One region of the Oscillibacter sp. KLE 1745 genome, then DNA from elsewhere that is predicted to be linked to it. Evidence: riboswitches for the same ligand, from Rfam matches in the RefSeq annotation. Region 1 holds a riboswitch; the other holds the start of a gene.
The links. A riboswitch is a leader RNA that binds a small molecule or an ion and turns the genes downstream of it on or off. The one in region 1 is predicted to bind thiamine pyrophosphate.
Positions count from the first base shown of each region.

Region 2: it holds a riboswitch for thiamine pyrophosphate, as region 1 does, so the genes downstream of both, tenA (thiaminase II) here and thiE (thiamine phosphate synthase) in region 1, are expected to answer to the same signal.

Region 1 covers NZ_KI271741.1:55,895-66,574, reverse strand. Annotated here, with positions in the region: gene gpr (GPR endopeptidase) at 1-562, shown strand, start outside; gene HMPREF1546_RS11905 (exodeoxyribonuclease III) at 729-1,484, opposite strand; gene metG (methionine--tRNA ligase) at 1,695-3,674, shown strand; gene thpR (RNA 2',3'-cyclic phosphodiesterase) at 4,014-4,514, opposite strand; gene HMPREF1546_RS11890 (HAD family phosphatase) at 4,608-5,267, shown strand; gene thiM (hydroxyethylthiazole kinase) at 5,328-6,122, opposite strand; gene thiW (energy coupling factor transporter S component ThiW) at 6,147-6,662, opposite strand; TPP riboswitch at 6,971-7,073, opposite strand; TPP riboswitch at 7,184-7,291, shown strand; gene thiE (thiamine phosphate synthase) at 7,350-7,991, shown strand; gene HMPREF1546_RS11870 (HAD family phosphatase) at 7,988-8,626, shown strand; gene thiD (bifunctional hydroxymethylpyrimidine kinase/phosphomethylpyrimidine kinase) at 8,739-9,548, shown strand; gene HMPREF1546_RS11860 (HlyD family efflux transporter periplasmic adaptor subunit) at 9,828-10,680, shown strand, end outside.
Region 2 covers NZ_KI271762.1:3,213-13,892, reverse strand. Annotated here, with positions in the region: gene HMPREF1546_RS15095 (DMT family transporter) at 1-203, shown strand, start outside; gene HMPREF1546_RS15090 (heavy metal translocating P-type ATPase) at 491-2,377, opposite strand; gene HMPREF1546_RS15085 (cation transporter) at 2,493-2,711, opposite strand; gene HMPREF1546_RS15080 (helix-turn-helix transcriptional regulator) at 2,933-3,295, shown strand; gene HMPREF1546_RS15075 (AraC family transcriptional regulator) at 3,315-4,298, shown strand; gene HMPREF1546_RS15070 (heparan-alpha-glucosaminide N-acetyltransferase) at 4,355-5,137, shown strand; gene HMPREF1546_RS15065 (ROK family protein) at 5,299-6,447, shown strand; gene HMPREF1546_RS15060 (carbohydrate kinase) at 6,604-7,536, shown strand; TPP riboswitch at 7,600-7,706, shown strand; gene tenA (thiaminase II) at 7,820-8,479, shown strand; gene HMPREF1546_RS15050 (ABC transporter ATP-binding protein) at 8,482-9,237, shown strand; gene HMPREF1546_RS15045 (ABC transporter permease) at 9,234-9,989, shown strand; gene HMPREF1546_RS15040 (ABC transporter substrate-binding protein) at 10,054-10,680, shown strand, end outside.

The DNA.
Region 1 (10,680 bases):
CGCCGTTGGCCCCCTGGCATTGGACAGCGTGCTGATCACCCGGCACCTGCTCTCCGCCATGCCGAAGCAGTTTGCCGGGTTCCGGCCGGTGTCGGCCTTCCGCACCGGCGTGCTGGGCACCACCGGCGTGGAGTCCGCGGAGGCGGTGCGGGGTCTGGTGGCGGAAGTCCAGCCCGCCATGGTCCTGGCCATCGACGCCCTGGCCTCCCGCCGGTGCGGGCGGGTGTGCGCCACGGTGCAGCTCAGCGACACGGGGATCATCCCCGGCTCCGGCGTGGGCAACCACCGGGCGGCGCTGAACCGGGAGACGCTGGGGGTGCCGGTGTTCGCCATCGGCGTGCCCACGGTGGTGGACTCCGCCACCCTGGCGGCGGACATTCTGGAGGAGTCCGGCGTGGAAAAGGTGGATGAGGAACGGCTGCGCGGGGAGCATGATGCCTTCATGGTCACTACGCGGGACATCGACCAGCAGGTGCGGGATCTGAGCAAGGTGGTGGGCTACGGCATCAACTGGGCCCTCCAGGATCTGGAGATCGAGGAGATGAACGCCCTGTTGAGCTGAAACAGGACCGGACCCAGCAGGTCCGGTCCTGTTTTCCGATGCAAAGCATCACAAACCTTTGAAATGTGCCGTTTCCCCGCACTCTTCAGGGCAGCCGGAAATGATGCAAAAAGACTTCATGTGCAGGATTTGCCGATGTTCGTGGCGCATCGAACGCGCATGAAGTTTATACATCCAGATCCAGTACCACCGGGCAGTGGTCGCTGCCCAGCACCTCGCTCCAAATATCGGCGTTCCGGATTTTGTCCTTCAGCCGCTCCGACACGATGAAGTAGTCGATCCGCCACCCGGCGTTGTTCTTCCGGGCATTGAAGCGGTAGCTCCACCAGGAGTAGGCCCCGGTCTTGTCCGGGTACAGATACCGGAACGTGTCCACAAAGCCGCTGGAGAGGAGCTTCGTCATCTTCTCCCGCTCCTCGTCGGTAAAGCCGGGGTTGCGGCGGTTGGGACCGGGATTTTTGATATCGATCTCCTGGTGGGCCACGTTCAGGTCCCCGCAGTACACCACAGGCTTTTTGGCGTCCAGATCCAGCAGGTAGTCCCGGATGTCGTCCTCCCAGGCCATGCGGTAGTCCAGCCGGGCCAACTGATCCTTGGAGTTTGGAGTGTAGCAGCACACCAGGTAGAAGTCCGGGTACTCCGCCGTGATGACCCGCCCCTCGTGGCGGTGCTCATCGATACCGAAGTCATAGGTCACGGAGAGCGGCTGGTGCCGGGTGAACACTGCGGTGCCGGAATAGCCCGCCTTGTCGGCGCTGTTCCAGTAGCGGTGATAGCCGGGCAGATCAAATTCTGCCTGCTCCGGGCGCATCTTCGTCTCCTGCAGGCAGATGATGTCCGCGTCGGCCACGGCACAGAAGTCCAGAAATCCCTTGCCCAGGCAGGCCCGCAGGCCGTTAACGTTCCAGGATACCAGTTTCATGGGCGCATCCTCCCTTGTGAAAATCATACAGCGTTCCTATTGTATCGGAATTTTGCGAAAAATACAATCCCCACGAGGAGAGGCGGCTTGTGTGACGGCCCGTTTTTCGCATCTTCCCTTGTATTTTTTGGATTTTCAAACTATAATAATAATTCAGGCAAATACCGGCGCTCTTCCATTCGGAGCTGCCGTTTTAAAGGAGAGAATCCCATGGAAAAGAAAAAATTCTATATCACAACGCCCATCTACTATCCCTCGGACAAGCTCCACATCGGCCACACCTACTGTACGGTGGCCACGGACACGCTGGCCCGGTATCACCGCCTGCGGGGCGAGGACGTCATGTTCCTCACCGGCACGGACGAGCACGGCCAGAAGATCGAGACCAAGGCCAAGGAGGCCGGCGTCACTCCCAAGGAGTTCGTGGACAACATCGTAGAGGGAGACCGGGGCGTGAAGGACCTGTGGAAGCTGATGAACATCTCCAACGACCGGTTCATCCGCACCACCGACGACTACCATGTGGAGAGCGTCCAGAAGATTTTCAAGAAGATGTACGACAAGGGCGACATCTACAAGGGCACCTACAAGGGCAAATACTGCACCCCCTGCGAGTCCTTCTGGACCGAGAGCCAGCTGGTGGACGGCAAGTGCCCCGACTGCGGCCGGGAGGTGCAGGACGCGGAGGAGGAGGCCTACTTCTTCCGCCTGAGCAAGTACGCCGACCAGGTCCGGGATCTGCTGGAGAACACCGACTTCCTCCAGCCCCGCAGCCGCGTCCACGAGATGGTGAAGAACTTCCTGGACCCCGGCCTGGAGGATCTGTGCGTCTCCCGCACCAGCTTCTCCTGGGGCATTCCGGTGGACTTCGATCCCAAGCACGTAGTCTATGTGTGGGTGGACGCCCTCAGCAACTATATCACCGCCCTGGGCTATGACAACGACTGCTACCACGACTACGACAAGGGCTGGTGGCCCGGCGTCAACATCGTGGGCAAGGAGATCGTCCGGTTCCACTCCATCATCTGGCCCGCCATGCTGATGAGCCTGGGCGAGCCGGTGCCCAAGCACGTGTTCGGCCACGGCTGGCTGCTGCTGGACGGCGGCAAGATGTCCAAGTCCAAGGGCAACGTGGTGGACCCGTATATCCTGGCGGAGAAGTTCGGCGTGGACGCCCTGCGGTTCTTCCTGATGCGGACGTTCCCCTTCGGCTCCGACGGCAACTTCTCCAACGAACTGCTGATCCAGACCATCAACACCGACCTGGCCAACGACCTGGGCAACCTGGTCTCCCGCACCACCGCCATGGTGGGCAAGTACTTTGGCGGAGCGCTGCCTGCCGAGTGCCGGACCTGCGCCGAGCCCCAGCCCTTTGACCAGGAGCTGCGGACACTGGCGGAGGGCCTGCGGAGCGTCTATGAAGAGGACATGGAGACCTTCGCCCCCCACAAGGCTCTGGACGAGATCTTCAAGGTCATCCAGCGGGCCAACAAGTATATCGACGAGAACGCCCCCTGGGCCCTGGCAAAGGATATGGAGACCAACGGCAAGCGGCTGGCCCATGTGCTGTACAACCTGCTGGAGGCCACCCGCATCTGCGGCATCCTGCTGACGCCCTTCATGCCGGAGAGCTGTGAAAAGCTCTTTGCCCAGATCGGCGCCCCCGCGGAGAGCCGGACCTGGGACGCCGCGGCGGAGTGGGGCGCTCTGCCTGAGACCGCTGCCGTCACCAAGGGCGAGAACCTGTTCCCCCGGCTGGACATGGACAAGGCCCTGGAGGAGCTGGAGGCCGCGGAGGCCGCGGCCAAAAAGGCCGCCCTGCCCGCCGTCGAGGTGGAGCCCCAGCTGACGGAGAAGGTGGATTTCGACACCTTCTGCAAGTCCGATTTCCGGGCGGTGAAGGTGAAGGCCTGCGATGCCGTGAAGAAGAGTGAGAAGCTGCTGAGATTCACTCTGGATGACGGCACCGGTGTGGACCGGCAGATCCTCTCCGGCATCCACAAGTGGTATGAGCCGGAGGATCTGGTGGGCAAGACCCTGATCGCCATTGTGAACCTGCCGCCCCGGAAGATGATGGGCCTGGAGAGCAACGGCATGCTGATCTCCGCCGTCCACACCGAGCACGGTGAGGAGTGCCTGCACCTCATCATGGTGGATGATTCCATCCCGGCGGGCGCGAAGCTGTGCTGAGGGCTTCGAGGGGGAGCAGGCTGACACCGTTGCGGCATTGCAATTCCCGGCCCTGTTCGGGCCGCCAATCGCGCCGCTGCCTCGAAACAGCCTCACTTTTTCCGCCGCTGGCGGCATTTCGGCTGTTTCCCCTCGACCTCCCCCACCACCAGTCTGCGGACTGGTGTGTGCGCCCAGGGCGCACGGGTCAAGGGATTTTCGGCAGGCGCATGTCCTGCCGAAAATGATTGAAATTTCTTCGTTCGCCAACGGCGAACGAACTGGGGAAAACCAACGGTTTTCCCCTAGATCCCCTTTCCTTTGTAAAAACAGCCGGCACCAAGCGGTGCCGGCTGTTTTTTAACGCAGGGATTTGTGGGAGAGTTCTGTGTAGATCCGTTTGCCGTCAATCTGGTCTGACCGCAGGAGGGAGATCTGCCGGACCACCATGCTGGCGTGGGGGACGGTCACCTGCGGGGCCTCGCCCCGCCAGCGGCGGACCAGGGTGATGTGGGGCAGCCAGGGGCGGTCCTCCTGGCAGAAGCCCTGGGAGCGAAGGTCCGCCTGCAGGGACACGGCCAGCTCCTCCAGGGCCGGATCTGCTCGAACACCGGCCCACAACAGGTCGCCGAAGTGCCCCGGCGGGCCGCCCACCGCCAGGGAGAAAGGTCGGCAGGATACCTCCGACAGGGCGGCCCGGGCCCTGGTCGGGTCCTCTGCCTCCCCCAGGAAGGCCAGGGTCAGGTGCAGGTTCTCCGGCGGCGGGAAAGAGCCCCTGCCCTGGCGGCGCAGGGCGTCCTGAGCGGTCAGCAGTGCTTCCCGCACCGCGGGGGACAGCTGGATGGCCAGAAAGAGACGCATGAATTTTTCCTCCTTTTCACGGGGTTTTCATTGCGCTTTTGCCTGCTCCGGTGGTACAATAGGGACCATCGGCAACAGACGAAAGGAGTTCCCATGAGACTGCAAAGCGCGATTTTTGATATGGACGGCACCCTGCTGGACTCCATGCCTATCTGGCGGGACCTGGGCACCAGCGTCCTGCGGGGCCTTGGCATCGAGCCCGAGCCGGAGACCGACGAGATGCTGAAGACCCTCTCCCTCCGGCACGGGATCGCCTACTGCAAGGAGCACTACCACCTCCCCCAGACGGAGGAGGAGCTGATCGGCCGGGTAGTGGACCGGGTCGCGGATTTCTATCAGCATGAGGTCCAGGCAAAGCCCGGCGTGGACAAGTTTCTGTCCCTTCTGAAGATGGAGGGCGTGTGGATGTATGTGGCCACTGCCACGGACCGCCCTCTGGCGGAAGCAGCCCTCCGCCATGCAGGGATCGACCACTACTTCCGGGGACTTATCACTGTGGCGGAGGTGGGGGTCGGCAAAAAGGAGAGCGCCGAGATCTACGAGCGGGCCATGCGCCGCCTTCAGTCCAACAAGAAGGACACGGTGGTGTTTGAGGACGCCTTCCACGCCATCCAGACCGCCAAGGCCGCCGGGTTCCGGGTGGCGGCGGTGTACGACGCGTCCGAGGAGGCACACCAGGAGGAGATCCGCGGGCTGGCGGACTACTATATCCGTTCCTTTGAGGAGATGTTTGAGACCCGGGAGCTGGAGTGATCGCCTGCCTCGCAAAACAGAAGGCCCGTCCGGTCCGTCAGGACCGGGCGGGCTTCTTTGTCAGAGAGTCAGGATCTCCGCCTCGCGGGCGGCGTCAGATGCCGTCAGCGTATTGGCGGCGTCCAGCAGCGCCGTGCGGAAACTGCCGCTGCCCCGGTCTGCGGCCAGGTGCTCCGCCCGGCGGGCGCAGATCTTCCAGAAGGCGGAGGCCAGGGCAGCCGCCGCGGCGGCGTCCGGCTCCACGGCGGCGAACACACCGCACAGCACCGACAGCATACAGCCCGTGCCGGTGACGAGAGACATCCGGCCGCTGCCGCCGGTGACGCACCAGACCCGCGCCCCATCGGTGATGAGATCCTCCGGACCGGAGAGCAGCACCGCCGTTCCGCGGCGCCGGGCCAGGTCCATGGCGGTGTCCCTCCGGGCTTCCCGGCTGGCGGGCAGCGGGCTGTCCACCCCTTGTTCCTGCCCATCCGACCCCAGCAGGGCCCGGGCCTCCCCCAGATTCACTCGCAGGATGGACGGGGTGAACAGGTCCAGCAGCGCCCGGACCTGTCCCAGCCGCCAGGGACTTGCGCCCACCCCTACCGGGTCCAGCACCACCGGATGACGGGCGGAGACGGCGCAGATCCGGCAGGCCCGGAATTTCTCCGCATCCGGGGTGCCGGTGTTCAGCACCGTGGCGTCGCTGACGGCGGAGATGGCTTCCATCTCTTCCGGTGCCTGGGCCATCATGGGGCTGGCGCCAACGGCCAGGGCCAGATTGGCGCAGTCGTTGGCGGTGACGATATTGCTGACGCAGTGGATCAGGGGCCGCTGGCGGCGGACTTTGTCCAGACGGGTGAAATCAAGCATGGAAGGACCCTTTCTCAGTTGGGATCAATGCTCCAATGCGGCCCGCATGGATTTGAGGGCGCCGCTCTTCTGGAGGGTGAATACCAGGATGCCGGCCAGAATGGAGCCGCCCACGGTGGAGACCAGGAAGGGCACCACATAGGCGTAAAAGGCGATGGAGCCGGCCACTACGCCCATAAAGGCCACCGCCACAGGATAGGACAGCAGGCCGCCGATGATGCCGGTGCCGAACACCTCGCCCGCTAGGGTCGCGGGCAGATTCCTGGTCTTCCAGTAGACCAGGCCGCACAGCAGGGCGCCGCACATGCTGCCTGGGAAGGCCAGGAGGCTGCCTAAGCCGAAGATGTTGCGCAGCAGGCTGGCCAGGAAGGCCACGGCCACGCCGTAGCCCGGGCCCAGGAACACAGCGCAGATGACATTCACCATGTGCTGCACTGGCGCGCACTGGCTGCCGAATACGGGAAACTGAAGCATACTGCCCACCACGGCCACGGCGCACAGCACGCCTGCCAGGGCCAGCTTCTTGGAATTGGTTTTCATAGAGATCGCTCCTTTGATCCATCAGAATTTGCAGGGAGAAAACAGCGTGCGAAACAGCGTTTTCCCCTTGCCATGCAAGGTCGGCAGGCGGGCATCCGCCTGCTGTGGAAAATCGGTCGAGGCTTTCTGGCCTCCTCTCACGCCGGAACACGGCTTCCCATCGCTGCTTTGCCGGCCCGGGCCCAGGGCGCTCCCCCTCAGCCCGCTCCCGGTGGTCCCCGGGGTGCCGGATGTTGTTTTCGCCGATGCACATCCCTTCCGTCTCAAAGTAAAAAACAGCGGGCGCCTGAGAGGGTGCCCGCCGTGCCGGATGCTCATACATAACTTCCTACGGTGGCATTACCCACATCAGGTAAAGGGTCGAAGCGGTCCGCTTCCTCTCAGCCCGTGAGGGCTCCCCTGTTTTTGTCGCATTTATTATGACACCGCCCGCGGGAATTTGTCAAGCAGTATCTTGTGTAAAGATTTGCCCAGCAGGCGGTTTTGCTTGCATTTCCCGGGAAAAAGGCGTATGATGAGAGGCGAGAAAATGGGGAGCCCGCTGGCGCGGGCTGAGAGGAGGCCAGCCAGGTCTTGACCCTTTACCTGATGTGGATCATGCCAACGTAGGGAAATCATGAGGCGCACAGCCGCGGACGACCGCTCTTGGTATGTCCGCGGTTTTTTTGACAGAGAGGATGGAGTGATATGAAGATCGACCCCAAGCGGCTGCGGCTGTATGCCGTGACGGACCGGGCCTGGACTCATGACGCGGAGGGCCTGCTCCGTCAGGTGGCGGCAGCCGTCGACGGCGGGGCGGGCATCGTCCAGCTGCGGGAAAAGCACATGGGACAGGCGGATTTCCTGGCGGAGGCGGAGCGGTTCGTGGCCCTGTGCCGGGAAAAGGGCGCTGTCAGCATCATCAACGACAATGTGGAGATCGCCGCCCAGACCGGGGCGGACGGCGTTCATGTGGGCCAGGAGGATCTGGAGGCGGGCCGGGCTAGGGAGCTGCTGGGGCCGGACAAGCTGATCGGCGTTTCCGCCCACTCCGTGGAAGAGGCCCTGGCCGCCCAGGCGGCGGGGGCGGACTACCTGGGCGTGGGCGCGGCTTTCGTCACCGGCACCAAGACGGACGCCAAGCCCATCTCCCGGGAGACCATCCGGGCCATCACAGCGGCGGTGGACATCCCGGTGGTGGCCATCGGCGGCATCAGCCATGACAATATTCTGGAGTTGAAGAACTGCGGTCTGGACGGCGTGGCGGTGGTCTCCGCCCTGTTCGCGCAAGCCGACGTGAAGGCGGCGGCGGAGGAGCTGCTGCGGCTCTCGGAGGAGATCGCCCGATGAACATCCGGGGCGCCATCTTTGACCTGGACGGGACCCTGACGGACTCCATGTACATCTGGCAGAAGGCCCCGGTGGATCTGGTGCGCCGGTACGGCGGTGACCCGCCGGAGGATCTGGCCCGGGACCTGAAGGAGATGGGCCGCCGGGAGGCGGCGGAGTACCTGCGAAGCCGCTTCTCCCTCTCCACCACGCCGGAGGAGCTGATGGACACCCTCAACGATCTGGTGACGGAGGAGTACCGGTCCCGGGTGCCCATGAAGCCCGGGGCGGCCCGGCTGCTGGCCCGGCTGGCGGATTCCGGCATCTCCTGCTGCATCGCCACCGCCAGCGAGGCGTTCCAGGCCCGCTCCGCCATGGAACGGCTGGGACTGTGGCCGCACTTCCGCTTCGCCGTCAGCTGTGTCCAGTACGGCGGCAAGACCCGGCCGGACATCTATCTGGAGGCCGCCCGCCGTCTGGGGACCGCTCCGGCGGAGACGGTGGTGTTTGAGGATGCCCTTCACGCTGCCAGGACCGCCCACGAGGCAGGCTTCCGGGTCTGCGGCGTCTGGGACGCCTCTGCCGAAGAGGATCAGGCCGCGCTGAAAGCCCTGGCGGATTGGTACGTGCGGGACCTGGGCGACTGGGTCCCGTAAGAGACGGGGAACCGCGGCCAGCGGGCCGCTTCCAGCGGCGGATCGGGGGCACCACCTTCCGCCGCTTGATAAAACTTCAATGCAAAGAAGCATCAGGAAAGGAAGTATCGATATGAAGACAGCATTGACGATCGCTGGGACCGATCCCAGCGGAGGCGCCGGTATCCAGGCAGATATCAAGACCATGACCGCCAACGGCGTGTTCGCCACCTGTGCGGTGACGGCTCTGGTGGCCCAGAACACTACCGGCGTCAAGAGCATCGTGGAGTGTACGCCGGACTTTCTGGCGGAGGAGCTGGACTGCGTGTTCACAGATATCTTCCCCGACGCGGTGAAGACCGGCATGGTCTCCAGCATTCCGCTGATCCGGGTGATCGCGGCCAAGCTGAAGGAGTATGGGGCCAAAAATCTGGTGGTGGACCCGGTGATGGTGGCCACCTCCGGGGACCGGCTCATCACGGAGGACGCGGTCTCCGCCCTGAAGGAGCTCCTGCTGCCCCTGGCCACGGTACTGACCCCCAACATCCCTGAGGCGGAGATCCTCTCCGGCATGACGATCCGCAGCGCCGCAGACATGGAGGCGGCGGCCCGGGCCATCAGTGAGCAGTACGGCTGCGCCGTGCTGTGCAAGGGCGGCCACCAGATCAACGACGCCGATGACCTGCTGTGGCGCTGCGGCAGCGGCAAGTGGTTCCACGGAAAGCGGATCAACAACCCCAACACCCACGGCACCGGCTGCACCCTGTCCAGCGCCATCGCCTCCAATCTGGCGAAGGGCTTTGACCTGGACACGGCGGTGGAGCGGGCCAAGGCTTACATCTCCGGCGCTCTGGGGGCCATGCTGGACTTGGGACGCGGTTCCGGCCCCATGAATCACATGTTCGACCTGAAGAGCATCTACTGTACGGAAAAGGCAGATTGACCAGTTTGCAGACAACAGGGGGACAGCGGTTTTATCCGCTGTCCTCCTGTTGTTTTTGCGCAGAAAAACGGCGGTTCCGATGGCGGGATCTATTTGGAATCACCAGACTGAACAAAATGATTTCAGGTATTTTTAAGGTTTAAAACGAGCTGAATATACTAAAAAAATGATAAAAACAAAATTTTTTAAAGTGTTTTTTCAGGTTGATTTTAGCTTTCCATGATACCTTTGGACCAGAACCCTTCCCGGAGGGGGAGGTACGGAAAGGATTGGCACGGTATGAGCGAAAAAGGACTGGAGCGGGAGACGGAAGGAATCTCCGTGGGGGAGCGGGAGCCCGTCGTAGCAGATTCCTCTCCCAAAGGGGGCCGTCTCCGCAGCAGCTGGAAAAAGCTGTGGAAGGGGCGGAAACGAAAGGCGCTGGCGCTGCTTCTGGTGGTGGCCATTGCAGGCGGCGTGGTGATCTGGAGGGGCCGCGGACAGACGGCTTCCGCTGCGACGACGTATCAGGAGGCGGCGGTGGAGCGCCGCTCTATCACCAATTCCCTCTCCTCCAGCGGCACGCTGGAGCCAGCGGACTCCTACACCGTCAATACGCTGGTCTCCGGCGAGATCCTCAGCGATACCTTTGAAAAGGGCGACCAGGTGGAGGAGGGCCAACTGCTCTATACCATTGATTCCTCCAACGCGGCCAGCAGCCAGACTCAGGCGCAGAACAGCTACTCCCAGGCCCAGACCTCCTATGAGCAGGCGGTGAAGGCCAAGTATCCCCAGGCGGACCTGAGCGGCACCGTCAGCGAGGTGTATGTGAACGAGGGGGACAGCGTCAGCGCAGGCACACAGCTTCTGAAGATCGTGGCGGATGAGAACATCTACATCGACTTCTACTTCACCTACGCGGACAGCGGCGACTTCTACATCGGCCAGACCGCCACGGTCTTTATCGACGGCTTCGCCGGGACCCTCACCGGAACGGTTGCCGCGGTGTCCAGTTCCTCCGCGGCGGTTTCCACCGGCGTACCCCTGACTACCGTCCGGGTACGGCTCGTCAACCCGGGCCTTGTGACATCCGACTACACCGCCAGCGCCGTCATCGGCAGCTACTCCAGCTACGGCCAGGCGTCCATCAAGG
Region 2 (10,680 bases), on a different contig from region 1:
AGTTCTTCCTGACATACGCTTATCAGCAGGCCCCGGCCTCTGAGGTCAGCATCTATCAGTATTCCGGTGTTGTGTTCACTGCCGTGTTCAGCTATGCCTTTTTGGGAGAGACCCTGAGCAAAAGCTCCATAATTGGTGGGATTGTGATTCTGGGCGCTATATTCTGGGTGTTTGAAAACACCAGGAAAGAAAAGAACACATGATTTGAAAATCTTGTGATCACATAAGCTGCAGTTCCCTACGGAATTCCAGGCTATTCACCAATAAGCAGGGAACGTCATGGCCGTGTTCAATTTTACTGAAATGACATTTACTCTTTGCATTTTGACCTGGTCTGTACATACAGAACCCGGCGCCGGGAATTCCCGGCGCCGGGTTTTTGTGCGGATTTGGTCCCTTCACGCTTGACCGGAGGGCTGCCTTTGCCTGGGGCTCTGCCGCCGGACTCCGGGACATGCCCGTGCAGCCTTGGACGGGGCGCTTTCCGCGTTCACAGCTTTTTGACGAACAGCGCACGGATGGCGTTGAGCACTGCCAGGATCATCACACCCACATCGGCGAAGATGGCCAGCCACATATTGGCGAACCCCAGGGCCACAAGCACCAGACACGCCAGCTTGATGCCGATGGCAAAGACGATGTTTTCATAGACGATCCGCAGGCACTTGCGGGAGATCCGGATGGCCTTTGCGATTTTGGCGGGATCGTCATCCATCAGGACCACGTCGGCGGCCTCGATGGCGGCATCGGAGCCCATGGCGCCCATGGCAATACCGATATCCGCCCGGCTGAGGACCGGGGCGTCGTTGATGCCGTCCCCCACGAAGGCCAGCTTTCCCCGCTCAGAGTTGTCCAGCAGCAGTTCTTCCACCTTTTCCACCTTTCCGGCGGGGAGCAACTCGGCGTAAACCTGATCGATGCCCAGGGACTGGGCCACCTGGTCTGCCACCGGCTTGGCGTCGCCGGTGAGCATGACGGTCCTATGAACACCGGCGGACCGCAGCGCCTGGACAGCCTCCCGGGCGTGGGGCTTCACCACGTCGGAGATGACGATATGTCCGGCATACTTCCCGCCGACGGCCATGTGGATGATGGTGCCTACGCTGTGACAGGGGATGTACGGCACGCCCAGCCGGTCCATCAGCTTGTCGTTGCCGGCGGCTACCTCCACGCCGTCCACTTTGGCGATGACGCCGCTGCCGCTGATCTCCTGAACATCCGTCACCCGGCTGCGGTCGATCTCCCGGCCATAGGCCCGCTGCAGGCTTTTGCTGATGGGGTGGCTGGAAGCGCTCTCCGCCAGAGCGGCGTACTCCACCAGCTTCTCGTTCTCCATCTCATGATGGTGGATGCCGTTGACCTCAAACACGCCCTGGGTCAGGGTGCCGGTCTTGTCAAAGACCACCGTTTTGGTTTGGGACAGAGTCTCCAGATAGTTAGAGCCCTTTACCAGTACGCCGGCGTTGCTGGCCCCGCCGATGCCGGCAAAGAAGCTGAGAGGGATGCTGATGACCAGAGCGCAGGGACAGCTGGCCACCAGGAAGGTGAGGGCCCGGTAGACCCAGACGCTCCAGCCGGCGGGCAGGCCCAGAAGGAGCGTCCGGGCCAGAGGGACCAGGATGGCCAGGGCCAGGGCGGCGAAACACACGGCGGGGGTATACACCCGGGCGAACCGGGAGATGAAGTCCTCCGACCGAGACTTGCGGGAGGAGGCGTTCTCCACCAGGTCCAGGATCTTGGACACCGTGGACTCGCCGAATTCCCGGGTGGTACGGATTTTCAGCAGCCCGGTCATGTTGACGCAGCCGCTGATGATCTCGTCCCCCTCCCGGACCTCCCGGGGCAGGGACTCGCCGGTGAGGGCGGCGGTATTCAGGGTGGAGGCGCCCTCCACCACAGTGCCGTCGATAGGAACCTTCTCGCCGGGCTGGACCACAATAACGGTGCCGATGGACACCTCGTCCGGGTCTACCTGCTCCAGCTTCCCGTCCTGCTCCACGTTGGCGTAGTCCGGGCGGATGTCCATCAGCTCACTGATGTTCCGGCGGCTCCGGCCTACTGCATAGCTCTGGAACCACTCGCCGATCTGATAGAACAGCATGACGGCGATGGCCTCGGTGTAATCCCCGCTCCGCTCGTACAGGGCCAGGGCAATGGCGCCCACAGTGGCCACGGCCATCAGGAAGTTCTCGTCGAACACCTGGCGGTTTTGGATGCCCTTCAGGGCCTTTCGCAGGATGTCGTAACCTGCGATCAGATAGGGGATCAGGTACAGCCCAAACCGCATCCAGCCTGTGACGGGGAGAACATGCAGGACAGCCAGCAGGGCCGCCGCTGTCAGAATGCGGATCAGCATGATTTTCTGCTTTTTATTCATGAGGTTCACTTCCGATCTGAGCCGCTCCGTGCGGCTGATAATTCAATAAACGTTTAATTGTTTTGGGAAAGAAAACACCCCGCCTCCGGAGGGGGTGCTTTCCTGAAAAACGCGCTTACAGGTAGATTTCGCAGTCGTCCTCCACCTTTTTGCAATTTCTGCGGACCTGCTCCATCACGGCCTTGGGGTCCTGCCCCTCCGCGAATTCCACGATCATCTTCAGCGCCATGAAGTTCACGGTGGCGCTCTGGACGCCTTCGGTCTTCCGGGCGGCCTCCTCCATCTTGTTGGCGCAATTGGCGCAGTCCACATCGATCTTATAGGTTTTTTTCATATAAAAGTCTCCCTTCAGCAATTGAGCAAAACGATTAAGCAATTATTTAATCTATGGTCTTATCATACACGGGGCGGCCCCCCAAGTCAACGGGGGAGGGAGAGAATCTTCCGATTGGGCAAAAACTCCTTCCGATTGGGCCAATGCGGGGCGGCATATTTTCGCTCTTCCAGAATGGCGCGGGGTGTGGTAGAATACAAAACCAGAAGGAGGGACGACCGATGGAAGAAAAGAAGCTGCCCCACGACCATGGACAGTCCATGGAGCGGGAGCTAGAACAGATGCCCAGCGTGGACGATTTCCAGACAGTGGCTGACATCTTCAAACAGCTGGGGGACGGCAGCCGCATCCGGATTTTTTGGCTGCTGTGCCACTGTGAAGAGTGCGTCATCAACCTCTCCTCCATGGTGGAGATGAGCTCCCCGGCGGTGTCCCACCACCTGAAGCAGCTGAAGGCCGGCGGCCTGATCGTCAGCCGGCGGGACGGGAAAGAGGTCTACTATAAGGCTGCCGAGACGGAGCGGGCCCAGCTGCTGCACCACATGATTGAGGCGATGGTGGAGATTGCCTGCCCCTCGGCGTGAGGTGGGAAGGAGCGGCGGAATGAAGCAAGCGGATTGCCTGCGGATGGCTCTGGCGGAGCTGCCGCAGGGGACTATGGAGATCGTGGGGCGCTCTGCGGCCGAACCTGGGGTTTTGTTCACCGGGACATTTCAGGGAGAGACGGATGGACGGGGACGGATGGAGGTCTACCCGGTCTTTCCGGGAGTGGAGGCGTCCTTCAACACGGTCCTGGGCACCTATGCCGCCTTCCGGCACGAGGCGGCCCGGTCCACGCTGGAGATCAACCACTGCCGGCTGGGCCGGGTGGGCTGGGACCTGCGGGACGGCATGTCGGTCTATCTGGGGGAGGGCGATCTGTCCCTCCACAGTGCGGACTGCTGCGCGGATTCTGTGATGCACTTCCCGGCGGAGATGTACGCGGGGCTGATGATCTGCGTGGATTTGACCCATCTGGCGGAGTCGCCGCCCCCCATCTTGGCGGAGGCGGACTTCCAGGCCGAGAGGCTGGCGGAAAAATTCTGCGGAGGCGGGACCTTCGCCCTTCCGGCGGGACCGGAGCTGGAGGAGATCTTCCGGCCCCTGTACCGGCAGCCGGAGATGCGGCGGCTGCCCTATCTCCGGCTGAAGCTCCAGGAGCTGCTGCTGTATTTGGAGGGGCTGGAGTCCGGCGGGCGGGAGCTGACCCGGTACGGCTCCCAGCAGACGGCGCGTATCCAGGAGATCCACGCATTGCTGACCGAGCACCTGGACCGGCGGTACACCATTGAGGAGCTCTCCCACAGGTATCTGCTGAACACCTCCACCTTGAAGGAGGTGTTCAAGGCGGTGTACGGCCTGCCCATCGCCACCTATATGAAAGAGTACCGGGTGCGCAGGGCCATGGAGCTGCTGCGGGAGAGCGGCGGGAGCATCGCCGCCATCGCGGCCGCCGTGGGCTACGAGAGCCAGGGGAAATTCACCCGGGCATTCAAGGATGTGACGGGACAGCTCCCCACGGAGTACCGGCGGGAGCACCGGGGCTGACCCCGGAGTGAGATAGACGACCGGTTCCGCCGGTCGCCGGAGAGGAGGAGCGGAAGATGGCAGCAGACAGCGGGACTCGGACACTGGTCCGGCCCAGAAGGCGGATCGCCTCCCTGGATGCCCTGCGGGGCCTGACGCTGGTGAGCATGATCGCCTATCACGCCTGCTGGGACTTGGTGTATCTGTTCCACGCGGACTGGGATTGGTACCGGGGCACCGGCGCGTACATCTGGCAGCAGAGCATCTGCTGGACCTTTATCCTCCTCTCCGGATTTTGCTTCAGCCTGGGGCGGCGGCCCCTCCGGAGGGGACTGACGGTGTTCGGCTGCGGCTGGGTGGTGACGCTGGTGACGGTGCTCTTCATGCCGGAGGAGCAGATCTGGTTCGGCGTGCTGACGCTGATCGGCTCCTGCATGTTGCTGATGGTCCCACTGGAAAAACTGCTGCGGCACGTACCTGTGGGGGTGGGCCTCGCCGCCAGCGCGGCCTTGTTCACCCTGCTGCGGAACGTGAACCAGGGGACGCTGGGATTTGAGGACTGGACGCTGGGAACGGTACCGGAGGGACTTTACCGTAATCTGCTGACGGCGTACATAGGATTTCCGCCGCCGGACTTTTTCTCCACGGATTATTTCTCCCTGCTGCCCTGGCTGTTCCTGTTCCTGGCGGGGCATTTTCTCCGCCGCCTGCTGGCCGGGCCGATGGAGCGGCTGGATCCGGACGCGCTCCGGTGTCCGCCCCTGTGTGCCTTGGGCAGGCAGTCCCTGCCGGTATATATGCTCCACCAGCCGATAGTCTATGGGGTGCTGCTGGGCGGGGCTGCCCTGCTGGGACGGTGATATGGGACAGAATTTAGATGATGTCCTATACCGCTCCTCCGGGTGGGGGAGCGGTTTTTCTTGACGGGCCTCTGGGAGCGTCATATAGTAAACAAATGAAGAATGCCGGAGGCCAACTCCGGCACGGGAGGTTTGACAGGCATCGCGGGAAAGGACAGGTCATGCTGGAGAAAGCGGGAAAAAACAGCGGAGACAACCGGCGGGACAACCGCGGATTGGTCCTGCGCATGGTTGCCACCGGCGCATGCCGGACCCGGCGGGATCTGGTGGTGAGAACGGGCTTGAGCAAAATGACCATCTCCAATATCGTGGGTGAGATGATCGACGGGGATGTCCTGCGAGAGAGCGAGGTGGTGTGCAGCGAGGAGCCGGGGCGGAACCCCGTGCGCCTCCGGCTCTCACCCGAAGCGCCGAAGGCAGCGGGCGTGGCGTTCCTCCCGGGCCGTTGTGAGAGTGTTCTGTGCGGGCTGGACCTCCGGGTATTCCGGCGGGCTGGCACGGACCTGCCGAAGGACGCTCCGGAGGCGGTGCGGCGGGAGACCGCTCTCAGGCTGTTGGACAAGATGCTGTCCGGGACGGCTGGTGTACGGGCCATCGGCTTGGCGGCGGACCTGCCCTGGCGGCCCGGCGGGGAGCAGATGTGTCCCTCGGAATCCGTGCGTCCGGCAGTCCGGGAGCGGTACGGCCTCCCGGTATTCCTGGAGGACACCTGCCAGAGCGCTCTGCTGGTGGAGAGCCTGTTCGGCAGGGCCCGGAACTGCCGGGACGTGCTGTTTGTCAGCCTGGGGGACCGGGTGGGCAGCGCGGTCCTCAGCGGCGGGCAACTGTGCAGGGGCCGGGGAGGACGGCCCCTGGGGCTGGGCCATGTCACCATCTGCGCCGGTGGCCGTCCCTGCCGGTGCGGCGGCCGTGGCTGCCTGGAGCTGTACGTTCGTTCGCCGGAGGTGCTGAAAAAACTGTATCATCGAACGGGACTGGAGGCTTCCTACGCCGATTTCTGCCGGATAACCGGCAGCGGGGAAGTAGACCGGGTGTTCCGGGAGACCGTGGACTTTCTGGCTGCAGGGATCGCCAGCGCCCTGAATCTGCTGAACAGCGAACTGGTGTTGCTGGGCGGCGACGGACTCTGCTGGACCGACCGGCACGTAGCGGATCTGGAATCCGCCATTGCCCGCCTGCGCCCAGCGGATGGGGGCGGCAGAGTCCTGGTGAGAAAGCCGCGCTTCCTGGGGGAGGGAGCGCTTCTGGGGGCGGCCTGCGGCGGGATCGCCCGGATCTTCTCGGGGGAGCTACCTCTTCAAAACGGGTGATTTCCCGGGGCGGCTTGCCGCAATATCGGAAATCCCACAAAAAGTACATTTTTCTCCTATAAAAACATCAGCTAAACGATTGACATTGAACGCTGGAAATGGTTTAATAATCGATGCGAATGATTGCAAAACCACCTCAGACAAGGAGGACCACTGGTGGACCTTTACAGCGTTGGCGAGATGCTAGTTGACTTTTTGCCGGGCAGTGAGCCCGGAAGCTATATTCGAAACGCCGGGGGCGCCCCTGCAAATGTGGCCATCGCCGCCGCCCGGAACGGGTTGGAGGCGGCCATGTGCTGCTCTGTGGGGGATGACGACTTCGGGCGGTACCTGCTGGGCACCCTCCGGGAAAACAGGGTGCGCTGTATCCGGCGGGAGCCCTGCCGGGAGGCGGTCACCACCATGGCGTTTGTCTCTCTGACGGAGGAAGGGGAGCGGAGCTTCACCTTTGTCCGCAAGCCTGGGGCGGATATGTTCCTTCGGGAGGAGGACGTACGGGAGGCGGACATCCGGGACACGGTGATCGTCCACGCCGGGTCGTGTTCTCTCTCCGCCTCCCCGGCGGCAGAGGCCACGGCCAAGGCCCTGCACCTGGGTCGGGAGATGGGCAGGCTGGTGAGCTTTGATGTGAATTACCGGGACATGATGTGGAACGGCAGTCAGGAGGCCTGCGCCGCAAAGGTGCGGGAGATCCTGCCGGACGTGGATCTGCTGAAGATCTCGGAGGAGGAGGCCGATATGCTGGGGGGCGAGGCGGAGCTGCCCGCCCTTATGGAGCGGTACGGATTGACGCTGGTGGTGCTGACCCTGGGCGGTCAGGGTGCCAGAGGATATTTCCGGGGGCGGCGCCTCGCTGTCCCGGGTCGGCGGGCCTACTGCGCGGATGCAACCGGCGCCGGAGACGCCTTCTGGGGCGGAATGCTGTCTCAGATGCGATTCCGGGGTGTCACCCAGGCGGAGCAGCTGACGGAGCCGCTGGTGCAGGAGGCGCTGGAGTACGGCAACGTCAGCGGATGGCTCTGTGTTCAGGGCAGAGGGGCGATCCCCTCCCTGCCCACCCGGCAGGAGATCGAGCGGCATCTGGTGTAAATGCGGGATTTTTACCGAAAACCGGGAAAAATTTATTGACAAAAAGAAGACGGGCTTTTACAATAAAACGTGCAAGGGAGCTTCCGCGAGGAGGCTGAGATGAGGGGCCGGTCCCTCGACCTGACCTGATGTGGGTAATGCCAACGTAGGGACGCAGCACAAGCTATTCGTGCGGAGTCTCTTCCGCACGGAAGAGATAGGATTGGAGCGAAGGCGGGGTGTCCCAAAGGGGACCCCGCCTTTTTGCATGGGGCGGACCGGCCATTGGATAGGAGGAATACGAATGAGAACGACACAGCGGCTGTACGAGGCCGCCCATCCCATCTGGGAGCAGTGCCATGACCATCCCTTTGTCCGGGGGATTGGAGACGGCAGCCTGGACCTGGAGAAGTTCCGGTGGTTCCTGCTGCAGGACTATCTGTACCTGTTCGACTACGCCCGGGTGTTCGCCTACGGTGTAGTGAAGGCCCGGGACCCCGGCCTGATGCGGACCTTCTCCGCCAATGTGGACGCGATTCTGGGCGGGGAGATGAAGGTCCACCGGGCCTACATGGCTCGGTTGGGCATCACGGAGGAGCAGGTGTTTTCTGTCCAGCCGGCCCTCTCCAATTTGTCCTATACCCACTACATGCTCTCCTGTGCCGCCGCGGGCGGGCCGGCGGAGATCATCGCCGCCATCCTCTCCTGCTCCTGGAGCTATGCGGAGATCGGCACGCGCTTGGCGGCCATCCCCGGCGCGGCGGACCACCCCTTCTACGGCGAGTGGATCCGCAGCTACGCGGGGGAGGACTACCAGAAAACCAACGACGCACTGGTGGAGCTGATGGACACCCTGGCGGAGAGCTGCACGGAGGCGGAATACCAGCGGCTGGAGGAGATCTTCGTCAACTGCAGCCGGTATGAGCTGGGCTTCTGGGAGATGGCCTGGACGCTGGAGCGATGACCATGCTGGAATTTCAGAACGTCTCCTATCAGTACCCCAGCGAGGACTTCGATATCATCGACCACCTGAGCTTTGCCGTGGAACCCGGCTCCTTCCACTGCATCATCGGCATCAGCGGCTGCGGAAAGAGCACCATCTTCCGCATGACCAACGGACTGCTAAAGCCCAAGGCGGGGACCATTCTGGTGGAGGGGAAGTCCATTGTGGGACGCAAGCACTACTGCGGCTATATGCCCCAGAAGGACCTGCTGTTCCCCTGGCGAACCGTGGGAGAAAATGTGGCGCTGCCCTTGGAGATCCAGGGGGAGCTGACCCGTGCGGAGCGCCGGGACCGGGCGGAGGCGGCGCTGGCCGACGTGGGACTTGCCGGCTGCGGCAGCAAGATGCCAGACGAGCTCTCTGGCGGGATGCGGCAGCGGGCGGCCTTTGCCCGCACCATGCTGACGGGCTGCGACCTGCTGCTGCTGGACGAGCCCTTCTCCGCCCTGGACTTCCTCACCCGGATCTCCATGCAGGAGTGGCTGCTGGACCAGTGGCAGCGGCACAAGAGGACCATCCTCTTCATCACCCACGACGTGGAGGAGGCGCTGTTCCTCTCCTCCAGCGTGCTGGTGGTGGAGCGCACCCCCATCCGGGAGCTGGCGGAGATTCCGGTCCCCGCGTCCTTCCCGCGGGACCGCTCCTGCCTCAAACTGCCGGAGATGGTGGAGCTGAAGGAGCATCTCATCGACCTTCTGCGAAAGCAGGTGACCCCATGAAAAAGACCTGTAAAGCAAATCTACCTGCCATGATTTTTCTCTTCGCCCTGTTGATTCTCTGGCAGGCGGGGGCCATGGGATTAGACGCGGCCTATATCCTGCCGTCTCCCACCCAGATCCTGGCGAAGCTGTGGGAGCTGCGGGATGTCCTCTTCACCGTTCATCTGCCCGCCACCATGCTGGTGACGGCCATCGGCCTGGGGATCTCTCTGGTGCTGGGCCTGGCCCTGGCGGTGGTGATGGACGAGAGCGACCTGGTCCGCAAGATGATCTATCCCATCGTGGTGGTGTCCCAGACCATTCCCACCACCGCCATCGCACCGCTCTTTGTGCTGTGGTTCGGCTACGGCATCTGGAGCAAGGTGCTGGTGACAGTGCTCATCACCTTTTTCCCCATCACCATCACAGTGTACGACGGGCTCCGCTCCGCCAAGACGGAGATGGCGGAGCTGCTGGAGACTTACGGTGCCACGAAGAAGGACATCTTTTTGAAGATCAAGGTGCCCTGCGCCCTGCCATACTTCTTCTCCGCCGTCAAGATGGCGGTGCCCATGAGCATCATCGGCGCGGCCATCGGCGAGTGGTTGGGGGCCAAGAGCGGCCTGGGCTACTTCTCCCGCCGCATGATGACCCAGTTGGACGGCGCCGGGGTGTTCGCCCCTATTGTGCTGCTGTCCGCGGCGGCCATCCTGGCGGTGGCCGTTGTGAACCTGCTGGAAAAGCGGTTCGTCCGCTGGAGGGGAGAGTCCTGAAACCTGCGGGGCGGGCCCCGCAGGAATCACCTGGATCCAGTTTATAAAGAAAGGAAGATTGATGATGAAACAGAAACTTGCGCTGTTGCTGACGGCGCTTCTGCTGCTCACCGGCTGCTCCTCCGGCGGAAGCGGGGACACGGCGGACGGGCAGGACGATGGAGAGCTGGAGACCATCGACGTGGTGCTGGACTGGTATCCCAACGCCGTCCATGCTTTCCTCTACGAGGCGGAGGAGAAGGGCTACTTTGCGGAGGAGGGCCTGCAGGTGAATATCCTGTTCCCCTCTAACGCCAGCGATCCCCTGACCATGACGGCGGCGGGCCGGGCGGATATCGGCTTCTACTATCAGGAGGACACCATCATCGCCAGGGCCAATGAGGACGTGCCGGTGAAGGTGCTGGGAGCTGTGGTCCAGCAGCCCATCAGCATCGTCTGTGCCCTGGCGGAGAAAAACATCAAGACCCCGGAGGACCTGATCGGCAAGACCATCGGCTACTCCGGCACCCGCTTCGGCGAGGTGGCGGTGGGCCAGATGTTGGAGACTGTGGGCGCCACGCTGGATGACGTGGAGTTGATCGACGTGGGCTTTGACCTGATGAGCGCCATGACCACCGGAAATGTGGACGCCACCTTCGGCTGCTTCATCAACCACGAGGTTCCTGCACTGGAGGAGGAGGGCTTCGCCGTG